DNA from 3 places in the Kribbella sp. NPDC004138 genome. Region 3 is predicted to be linked to each of the others. Evidence: riboswitches for the same ligand, from Rfam matches in the RefSeq annotation. Region 3 holds a riboswitch; each other region holds the start of a gene.
The links. Region 3 has a riboswitch for ZMP and ZTP ahead of ACWEOO_RS20730 (glycine hydroxymethyltransferase). Riboswitches for the same ligand answer to the same signal wherever they lie in the genome.

Region 1 (3,263 bases), on a different contig from region 3:
GCGGTGATCTTCAACGGATACCTCTTGCACCGATCACTGCCGAACACCGGCCGGCGCGGACTCCGCCGCGCGCTCGCCAACCACTACATGAGCGCCGAGTCGCTGCTCCCCTGGCACTCCGCGCCGGACGGCGTTCACGTCGCCAAGCACGACTACCGCGACATCGTCATGGTCGCCGGGACCGATCCGTACGCCTACAAAGGCATCGACGACGTCGCCCGGCCGCACTCACGCCCGGACAAGGACGGCGGCTGCGACCGCTAACGCAGCTGGGCCTCGGCGGCGTCGACGGTTTGCTCCAGGAGGAGGGCGATCGTCATCGGCCCGACGCCGCCCGGGACCGGCGTGATCAGCCGGGCGACCTCGGCCGCTTCCGCGAAGTGCACGTCACCGACGTTGCCCTCGTTGTATCCGGCGTCGACCACCACGGCGCCGGGCTTCAGCCAGTCGCCGCGGACGAAGTTCGCCTTGCCGACGGCGGCGATCACGACGTCCGCGGTCCGGACCAGCTCCGGCAGGTCGCGCGTCCGGGAGTGCGCGTACGTGACGGTCGCATTCGATGCCAGCAGCAACATGCCGGCCGGCTTGCCGAGGATCGGGCTGCGGCCGATCACCACCGCGTGCGCCCCTTCGAGCGGCACGTCGTACGCCGCGAGCAGTCGCATGATCCCGCCGGGCGTCGCGGACCGGAACCTCGGGTCCTTGGTGTCATTGAACGCCATCGCCGCGAACGAGCGCATGGTCACGCCGTCGACGTCCTTCGCCGGGTCGATCGCCTCGAACGCGGCCCGCTCGTCGATCTGCGCCGGCACCGGGTGCTGCAGCAGGATCCCGTGCACCGCCGGGTCGCCGGACAGCTTGGTGATCTCCGCGACGAGTTCGGCGGTGGTCGTCGTGGCCGGCAGTACGACGCTGCGCGACGCGATCCCGGCCTTCTTCGAGCGGTTCTGCTTCATCCGCACGTACGTCGCCGAGGCTGGGTCGTCACCCACCAGAACAGTCGCCAGGCACGGCTGGACGCCGTACTGCTCCTGCAGGGCGCGGGCGCGCTCGGCAGCCTTGGCGACCATCTCGGCCGCGAGATCGGTCCCGATCATGAGATCAGCGGTCATCTGGAGCACTCCTGTGTCGCAGAAGGTGCCCAGGCGCGCGGCGAAGCCGGATGGCAGACCGTTCCCCGGTGGTCGTCCACCTCAGCGCCAGTCGCGGTCCGCCGCCAGGATACCGGCCCCTTACGCGCGCTTCAGCGCGAGGACGGGGATGGTCCGGACACCGGCGGTCCGGCGTTCGTAATCGGCGAAGCCCGGGTAGCGGCGCGCCTGCTCGGCGTAGATGCGGTCGCGCTCGGCGCCGGTCACGTCGGTGACCGTGACGTCGTGCTTCTCGGTGCCGATCTCGACGGTGCCCTTACCGGCGGCGACGAGGTTGCGGTACCACTCCGGGTCGGTGGGCGCGCCGCCCTTGCTGGCGAAGACGTAGATCACGTCCGGGTCGGTCTCGTCGGCGAGATACATCGTCGGAGCGACGTACTCCTGCCCGCTCTTGCGGCCGTAGTGGTGCAGCAACACCATCGGTGCACCCTCGAACTGGCCTCCGACCTTGCCTTCGTTCGCCCGGAACTCCTCGATGACGTTCGCGTTCCAGTCGCTCATATCGATCCTCCGCAGTGTGTCAAAGCAATCCTGCGTGGTCCAACGCCAGATAGGCCGCGTCGATTCCGGTCATCGCACCGGGAGTGCGCAGCTCGGCGCGGAACGCGTCGACGGTCAGCTCGACCGGGACACAGTCCTCGGTCTCGTCCAGCTGCTGCTTCCCGTCCGGGCGGCAGCCGCGCGCGATCCCGACGTACTTGCGGTACGTCGAGGACGCCGACGACCACTGCCAGCCGACGATGTCGAGCGACTCACAGAGGTAGCCGGTCTCCTCCTCGAGCTCCCGGGCGCCGGCGAGCGCGGGCTCTTCGCCTGGCTCGACATAGCCGCCCGGCAGGTTGGTGACGACCCGGTCCGGACCGGCCCGGAACATCCGCACCGTCACGATCCGGCCCTCGGGGGTCAACGGCAGCACCGTCACGCCGGACGTGATCCCGGCCGCGGACTTCGGGCCGAACACGTCCCAGTCGACCTCGCGGCCGTCCGGCATCCGGTAGCGGCGCAGGTTCACCGTCAGGAACCGGTGGAAGCCGGGCTCCTCCCCCAGCAGCTCCCACGGCTCCGGATCCCCGACCCGAGCGACATCCAACTGGCCCGAGAACTGCTCAGCCGCCACCTCCTCGGTAGCGGCTGAGCTCTCGTGCCGGTCCGTCACAGCGGACGGTCGGTGTCGGGATCCTCCGGCGGCGCGACCGGCGCGTCGTCCTCGGACGGGGCCACCGGAGCCTCGTCCGCCGGCGACTCGCCCGATGCCTCGGACTCCTCCTCGGCCGGCTCCGTGGGGGCCTCGGCCGGGCGGGACTCGCTCAGGATGCCGGCGAGCGTCTCCTCGGACATCCGCTTGAACTTGCGCACCTGCGACCGGGTCCGGTCCAGGACCGCGACCTCGAGCTGGTCCGGCGTCAGCTCCCGGACCTCGGTGCCGTCGTGGCCGAGCGCGTCCACAGCGAGCCGGAGCGCGCCGGCCAGCGAGATGCCCTCGCTGTAGTGCTCGCCGATGTAGTCCGCGACCTGCTCGGCCGGGCCGCCCATCACGGCGTACCCCCGGACGTCGGCGATCGAGCCGTCGTAGGTCAGCCGGTAGATCTGGTCCTCGGCCGGGCTCGCGCCGATCTCGGCGACCAGGATCTCGACCTCGAGCGGCTTCTCACCGCCGGAGGAGAAGATCGCGCCGAGGGTCTGCGCGTAGGCGTTGGCCAGCGCCCGGCCGGTGACGTCGCGGCGGTCGTAGGAGTACCCGCGCATGTCGGCGAGCCGGACGCCGGCGATCCGTAGGTTCTCGAACTCGTTGTACCGCCCGACGGCGGCGAACGCCATCCGGTCGTAGATCTCCGCGACCTTGTGCAGTGCGGGCGAGCGGTTCTCCGCGACGAACAGGATGCCGTCGGCATATTGCAGCGCGATCGCGCTGCGGCCCTTGGCGATGCCTTTGCGGGCGAAGTCCGCCCGGTCCCGCATCAGCTGCTCGGGCGAGACGTAGAAGGGAACGCTCATCGAAGGTGTCGTCCTCGTCAGTCGATCGAGATCTTGGTCAGGTCAGGGACGCCGAGGCCGGGCCGTCGGGACGCTGGTGCCGCTGGCTCCAGGCCGCGTCGACGAGCGTCGCGACCT
Region 2 (3,263 bases), on a different contig from region 3:
CCGCGATCATCAACGTCGTCCCGACCACGTCGCCGTCGTCGGCCGACACCGAGGACCTGGTCAACCGGATCCGTGACGACGTGCTGCCCGGCCAGAAGGAACCGACGTACGTCGTCGGCACCACCGCCGGGTACGTCGACTTCACCGAGAAGGTGGGCAGCCGGATGCCGTGGCTGATCGGGGCTGTGGTGCTGCTCGCGTTCGTGCTGCTGACGGTGGCGTTCCGCTCGCTGCTGATCGGCGTGAAGGCCGCGGTTCTCAACCTGTTGTCGGTCGGGGCCGCGTACGGCGTGATCGTCGCGGTCTTCCAGTGGGGCTGGGGATCGTCGCTGGTCGGGATCGACGAGAAGGTGCCGATCCCGTCGTTCGTGCCGATGCTGATGTTCGCGATCGTGTTCGGGCTCTCGATGGACTACGAGGTGTTCCTGCTGTCCCGGGTGCACGAGGCCTGGATCGCGACCGGGGACAGCCACCGCGCGGTCGCGATCGGGATCGGCGCGACCGCGCGGGTGATCACCACGGCGGCCGCGATCATGATCGTGGTCTTCCTGAGCTTCGTCCAGGACGACGACCCGACGGTGAAGATGCTGGCGGTCGGCATGGCCGTGGCCGTGCTGATCGACGCCAGCATCGTCAGGATGATCCTGGTCCCGTCCGTGATGACGCTGCTCGGCCCGCGCGCCTGGTGGCTGCCGCGCTGGCTGGACCGGATCGTGCCCGACATCCAACTCGAGGGCGGATCGCCGCCGGCGCCCCCGGCGCCACGGGAGAAGGTGGGCTCGGCTCCCTGATCAGTGCCGGAACAGCCGGACACCGGTCACGGTCCGGCGGATGCCTCGCTCGGCGCACGCCGCGGCGACTTCGCCGGACCGGATCGACCCGCCGGGCTCCACGATGTGCGTGACGCCGTACCGCTGCGCCTCGTCGACGTTGTCGCTGAAGGGGAGTACGCCGTCGGACACCATCGTGACGCCGGTGAGGGGCTCGTCCGAGCGGCGTGACCACCACAGCGCGGCCTTCTCACCGGCCAGGCGGGTGCAGTCGACGCGGGACTGCTGGCCGGCGCCGATGCCGATCGCCACCGCGTCCTTCACCATCACCACGGTGTTCGACTGGGTGTAGCGGGCGACGATCAGGCCGAGCACGGCATCGTCGGGGAGGTCGCGCGGCATCGGCAGCGCGTCGCGCTCCTGCGTCAGCCGCGCGCCGAAGATCTCGCGTACCTCCTCGGCCGGCGGCTCGAACTCCGGGTCGACCTCGAGCACCAGGTAGGTTCCGCGCTTCTTCGCGGCCAGGATCTCGACGACGCCCTCGTCGTACCCGGGCGCGATGATCCCGTCCGAGACGACCCGCTTCAGCACGCCGGCCAGCTCCAGGTCGACCGGGTGCGAGACCGCCACGAAGTCGCCGTACGACGACTTCGGATCGGCGTCCCGGGCGCGGGTGTACGCCGCCGCCACGGTCTCGCCGAGTGCCGCGCCGGCGGGGGAGACGTGCTTGTACGACGCCGCTGCCGGCCTCCCGAGCGTCCGCGCGGCGTCGCGCACCAACTGCCATCCGGTCAGGGCGTCGAGGATGTTGATGTACGACGGTTCGCCCGCGACCACCGTGAACGGCGGGTGCTCGACAGCGGCCGTCTGATGAGGATTCGTTCCGTACCGCAGGCGCATCGGGACCTCCGAGTCGATCGGAGGCGCCCAGGCGGACGACGCCCTGTAGTTCGCTCCCTGGTGGTGATCCACCCTCGCCAGTCGCGGTGGGCCCAGACTACTTCGTGGCGCGGACGACGAGCATCGGCGCGTCCGCGGTCAGCGGCTGCCCGTGCCACCCGCTCTCGATCGTCACGTCGGTGAACCCGGCCTGCCGCAGATCGGCCGTGATCTCCTCGGCCGTCCGGAAGTACAAGACGTTGCGGTAGACCGCGTCGTGGCCGTCCGGGAAGACGTTGTGGGCATCGAACACCACGCGCCCGCCGGCGATCTCGATCAGCTCGAGCCACTCCTTCAGATGCCCGGCCGCGGTGTCGCGCTCGCCGTACGTCGCGTCGCTCGTCCACTGCTCCCACGCGCGGGCGGCCGGGTTGCGCGACTCGAACGCGAACATCCCACCGGGACGCAGCGCGGCGGCGAGCGCTGTCACCGACGCCTGGTGTTCCGCGACGTGCATCATCGTGTTGCCGCTGCTGACCACGAGATCCGCATCGCCGCTCGGCTCGACCACGTGATGGTCGCCGTCGATCCAGGTGACCGCCTGGGCGCCCGGCTGGCGGCGTGCGTAGCCGAGCATCGTCGGGCTCGGGTCGATGCCGATCACCGCCCGGCCCGGTGCAACGAGGGAACGGGTGAGGAGACCGGTGCCGCAGCCGAAGTCGATGACCTTCGTCGTGCCCTCGGCCAGTGACCGGTAGTAGGCGTGGTCGTCGCCCGGCGGGTTGTCCAGGTCGTACAGATGCACCAGCTGCTCGTCGCCGTACGGATCGTCAGTCACCTTTCGCATGCTAGGTCCTCCCCCGGACCAGGCAGTTGGGGAGCCGGTGCGGGGGACGAGTGCCGCACCGGCTCGATCAGGGGATCAGACCGCGGAGACCCAGGCGTAGATGTCGGCGGGACGGCCGGCGTTCCCGGCGTGCTGCGGGTCGAACGGCCCGTGCTTGCGCACCTCGTTGCCCGAGTTGCCCTCGACCGTGGTGATCCTGCCGTCGGTGCCGACGGCAACGACCACGCCGGTGTGCACGCTGGTGTCGGTGTCATCCGGGCTGGTGCCGTAGAGCACGATGTCACCGGGCTGCATGCCGGTGTCGCCGTCGTGCGTGCGGCCCTTGCCCTGGCCCCAGGTGTAGATGTCGCCGGTGAAGCCGTAGTTGGGGATCTGGATGCCGGCCTGCCGCCAGGTCCAGGTGGCGAAGTGCGCGCACCACGCCTCGCACGGTCCGTACGGGTTGCAGTTGCTGCCGGGCGGTGTCTCCTGCTGGCCCACCTCGCCGTTGGCCGCGTTGACGATGGTCGTCCGGGTGTCGGCCGCGGCGGCGGTCAGTGACAGCGATCCGCAGAGGGCGACGGCAACGGCCGCCACGAGGATTCGTACCGAGAGGCGCATGGTCACTCCGATCGGGAGAGGGGGCGGTGGAAACCTTCGAGCGCGCGACCCCAGTATGTGACTGATTAACCTCACAGAGCCATTGCGGTGGCATCAAGTTACCGACACGCTGATCGTAAGACGCTTGTCCCAGATATTGAGATACGAGCGAGCCCAACTTGACCCGC
Region 3 (3,263 bases):
CGGCGCTCGGCGTCCTCGACCCGGAGCGGGCCGGCACCGGATCGGGTCTGCTGCAGGCGTTCCGCCAGGTCGGCGGCACGGTGGGGGTCGCCGTCCTCGGCACCGTCCTGAACTCGGTCTACCGCCACGACGTCGACACCACAGGTCTGCCGGCGCAGGCAGCGGACGCGGTCGAGAAGGGCCTCGGCGGCGGACTCGCGGTGGCCGCGAAGACGGGGTCGGCCGATCTTGCGAACAGCGTGCGCGACGCCTTCCTGACCAGCCTGAACACCACGATGTGGGTGTCCGCCGGCATCGCTGTCACCGGCGCGGTCCTCGCGGCCGTACTGATGCCGAAGCGCGCCGCGAAGCCCTCGCCGGACGTGCTGACGGGTGTGCAGGACTCCTGATCACACGACACAGCGCCCGCTCCACGGGGGAGCGGGCGCTGGTTTGCGTGTCAGTTGAGCACGAGGCCCGGGTACAGCGGGAACTTGTCGAGCATCTCGGCCGAGGCGGCCTTGGTCTTGTCGGCGACGCCGTCGGCCAGCACGTACTTCGCCTTGGACGGTGCGCCCGCGGAGGTGGTCGTCGGCGTGGTCGCGGAGAGCACGTCGACGATCAGCTCGGCGACCCGGTCGAACTCGTCGGCGCCGAAGCCGCGCGTGGTGAGCGCCGGCGTACCGATCCGGACGCCCGACGTGTACCAGGCGCCGTTCGGGTCGCGCGGGACGGCGTTGCGGTTGGTGACGATGCCCGCGTCGAGCAGCGCCGACTCGGCCTGCCGGCCGGTGATGCCGTACGACGAGACGTCGAGCAGGACCAGGTGGTTCTCGGTGCCGTCCGTCACCAGCTTGACGCCGCGCTTCATCAGGCCGTCGGCAAGCGTGACCGCGTTGTCGGCGACCGCCTGCGCGTACTCCTGGAACGAGGGCTGCCGCGCCTCGGCCAGCGCGACGGCCTTCGCGGCCATCGTCTGGCTGAGCGGGCCGCCCAGGACCATCGGGCAGCCGCGGTCGACGGACTCGGCGTACTCCGGCTGGCACAGGACCATGCCGCCGCGCGGCCCGCGCAGCGACTTGTGCGTCGTGGTCGTCGTGACGTGCGCGTGCGGGACCGGGTCGAAGTCGCCGGTGAAGACCTTGCCCGCGACCAGGCCGGCGAAGTGCGCCATGTCGACCATCAGAGTCGCGCCGACCTCGTCGGCGATCTCGCGCATCTTCGCGAAGTTCACCTTGCGCGGGTACGCCGAGTAGCCGGCGATCAGGATCAGCGGCTTGAACTCGCGGGCCTTGCGGGCGACGTCGTCGTAGTCGAGCAGCCCGGTCGCCGGGTCGGTGCCGTAGGAGTGCTGGTTGAACATCTTGCCGGAGATGTTCGGCCGGAAACCGTGCGTCAGGTGACCGCCGGCGTCCAGCGACATGCCGAGCATCTTCTGGTCGCCGAGCGCCTTGCGGAGCTTGGTCCAGTCCTGTTCGGTCAGGTCGTTGACGTGCTTCGCGCCCGCTTCGGCCAGCGCCGGGGACTCGATCCGCTGGGCCAGGATCGCCCAGAACGCGACCAGGTTCGCGTCGATACCGGAGTGCGGCTGGACGTAGGCGTGCGGAGCGTCGAACAGGGCCCGCGCGTGGTCGGCCGCGGTCTGCTCGACGGTGTCGACGTTCTGGCAGCCGGCGTAGAAGCGGTGCCCGATGGTGCCCTCGGCGTACTTGTCCGACAGCCAGTTGCCCATCGTGAGCAAGGTGGCGGGGGAGGCGTAGTTCTCACTCGCGATCAGCTTCAGCGAGGACCGCTGGTCGGCCAGCTCGGCCTTGATCGCGCCGGCGATCGTGGGCTCCACCGCGGCGATCACCTGCAGCGCGTTGTTGTACGCGGCCGACGCGGCGGCGGCGTCGAAGGGTTGAGTCATCGTTGTCTCTCCTGCGGTTGCAGTGGGTCGCCGGCACCCAGGCGCACGGTGCCCGCGTTCTTCGCTCCCCGGTGGTTCTCCACCTAGCGCGCCAGTCGCGACGCCTCACCCTATCGCGCGCGCCGCCCCCGTCGTCGCTTACGTCCGAAGAACTGGCGAGACGTCACTCCGGTTCTTCGGACGCAACGTGTCAGAGGGCGCGGTCGATGATTGCGGGGAAGGGGGTTGAGCGGGGGAGAGTGCCGAAGACACCGCCCCAGTCGTTCGCCAGGCGGGACGCGACGAAGGCGTCCGCGACAGTGGGGGTCGAGTTCCGGATCAGCAGCGAGGCCTGCAGGCACAGGGCCATCCGCGCAGCCAGTCGGCGGGCACCTGCTTCGGCATTCTCGGTGTCAGCAAGCGCTTGCAGTACGTCGTTCGCCGCCGCGTCCAGCCGCTGATCGGCACCCTGAACGGCAGCCATCTCCGTCAGCCACGCGTCGAGCGACTCCGGGCGGCGCAGCGCCCGCAGGACGTCGAGCGCGTTGACGTTGCCCGACCCCTCCCAGATCGAGTTCAGCGGCGACTCCCGGTAGAGCAGCGGCAGCCCGGACTCCTCGACGTACCCGTTCCCGCCGAGGCATTCCAGCGCCTCGGCCACCATGAACGGCGTCCGCTTGCACACCCAGAACTTCGCGAGAGGTAACGCAATCCGCCGAAACGCCGCCTGCTGCGGGTCGCCCGCGGTCGCGGCGTCCACCGCGGCGGCCAGGCGCATCCCCAGGGCCGTCGCTGCCTCGGACTCGATCGCGAGATCCGCCAGCACGTTCTGCATGGCAGGCTTGTCCGCCAGCAACCCACCGAACGCGCTCCGGTGCCGCGTATGCCAAACAGCCTCGACCAGCGCCCGCCGCTGCAGGGCCGCGGAGCCCAGCACACAGTCCAGCCGGGTCGCCGCGACCATCTCGATGATCGTCCGCACTCCGGCGCCCTCGTCTCCCAGCCGGTACCCGATCGTGCCGTGGAACTCGACCTCCGACGACGCGTTCGACCGGTTCCCGAGCTTGTCCTTGAGCCGCTGCAGCGCGAACGGGTTCCGGTTGCCGTCGGCAAGAACCCGCGGTACGACGAAGCAGCTCAGTCCGTCCGGCGCCTGCGCCAGGACCAGGAAGAGGTCCACCTGCGGCGCGGAGCAGAACCACTTGTGCCCGTTCAGCTGGTACACGTCCCCGGCGGGGGTCGCGGTGGTGAGGTTCGCCCGGACGTCGGAGCCGCCCTGCTTCTCGGTCATCCCCATCCCGGCGAGTACGCCGCGCTTCGCCCCGACCGGCAACCGCCGTACGTCGTACCGGGTCGACGCCAGCTGTGGGACCCATTCCTTGGCGAGCTGCTCGTC

Region 1: it holds a riboswitch for ZMP and ZTP, as region 3 does, so the genes downstream of both, ACWEOO_RS06080 (bifunctional 5,10-methylenetetrahydrofolate dehydrogenase/5,10-methenyltetrahydrofolate cyclohydrolase) here and ACWEOO_RS20730 (glycine hydroxymethyltransferase) in region 3, are expected to answer to the same signal.
Region 2: it holds a riboswitch for ZMP and ZTP, as region 3 does, so the genes downstream of both, ACWEOO_RS11735 (5-aminoimidazole-4-carboxamide ribonucleotide transformylase) here and ACWEOO_RS20730 (glycine hydroxymethyltransferase) in region 3, are expected to answer to the same signal.

Annotation. Positions count from the first base shown of each region.
Region 1 covers NZ_JBSGFZ010000003.1:397,993-401,255, forward strand. Annotated here, with positions in the region: gene ACWEOO_RS06075 (phytanoyl-CoA dioxygenase family protein) at 1-264, shown strand, start outside; gene ACWEOO_RS06080 (bifunctional 5,10-methylenetetrahydrofolate dehydrogenase/5,10-methenyltetrahydrofolate cyclohydrolase) at 261-1,112, opposite strand; ZMP/ZTP riboswitch at 1,133-1,217, opposite strand; gene ACWEOO_RS06085 (nitroreductase family deazaflavin-dependent oxidoreductase) at 1,233-1,652, opposite strand; gene ACWEOO_RS06090 (NUDIX hydrolase) at 1,672-2,268, opposite strand; gene prcA (proteasome subunit alpha) at 2,304-3,146, opposite strand; gene prcB (proteasome subunit beta) at 3,184-3,263, opposite strand, start outside.
Region 2 covers NZ_JBSGFZ010000007.1:112,317-115,579, forward strand. Annotated here, with positions in the region: gene ACWEOO_RS11730 (MMPL family transporter) at 1-791, shown strand, start outside; gene ACWEOO_RS11735 (5-aminoimidazole-4-carboxamide ribonucleotide transformylase) at 792-1,670, opposite strand; ZMP/ZTP riboswitch at 1,689-1,765, opposite strand; gene ACWEOO_RS11740 (class I SAM-dependent methyltransferase) at 1,768-2,487, opposite strand; gene ACWEOO_RS11745 (CHAP domain-containing protein) at 2,572-3,096, opposite strand.
Region 3 covers NZ_JBSGFZ010000014.1:60,295-63,557, forward strand. Annotated here, with positions in the region: gene ACWEOO_RS20725 (DHA2 family efflux MFS transporter permease subunit) at 1-389, shown strand, start outside; gene ACWEOO_RS20730 (glycine hydroxymethyltransferase) at 440-1,888, opposite strand; ZMP/ZTP riboswitch at 1,917-1,997, opposite strand; gene ACWEOO_RS20735 (acyl-CoA dehydrogenase family protein) at 2,079-3,263, opposite strand, start outside.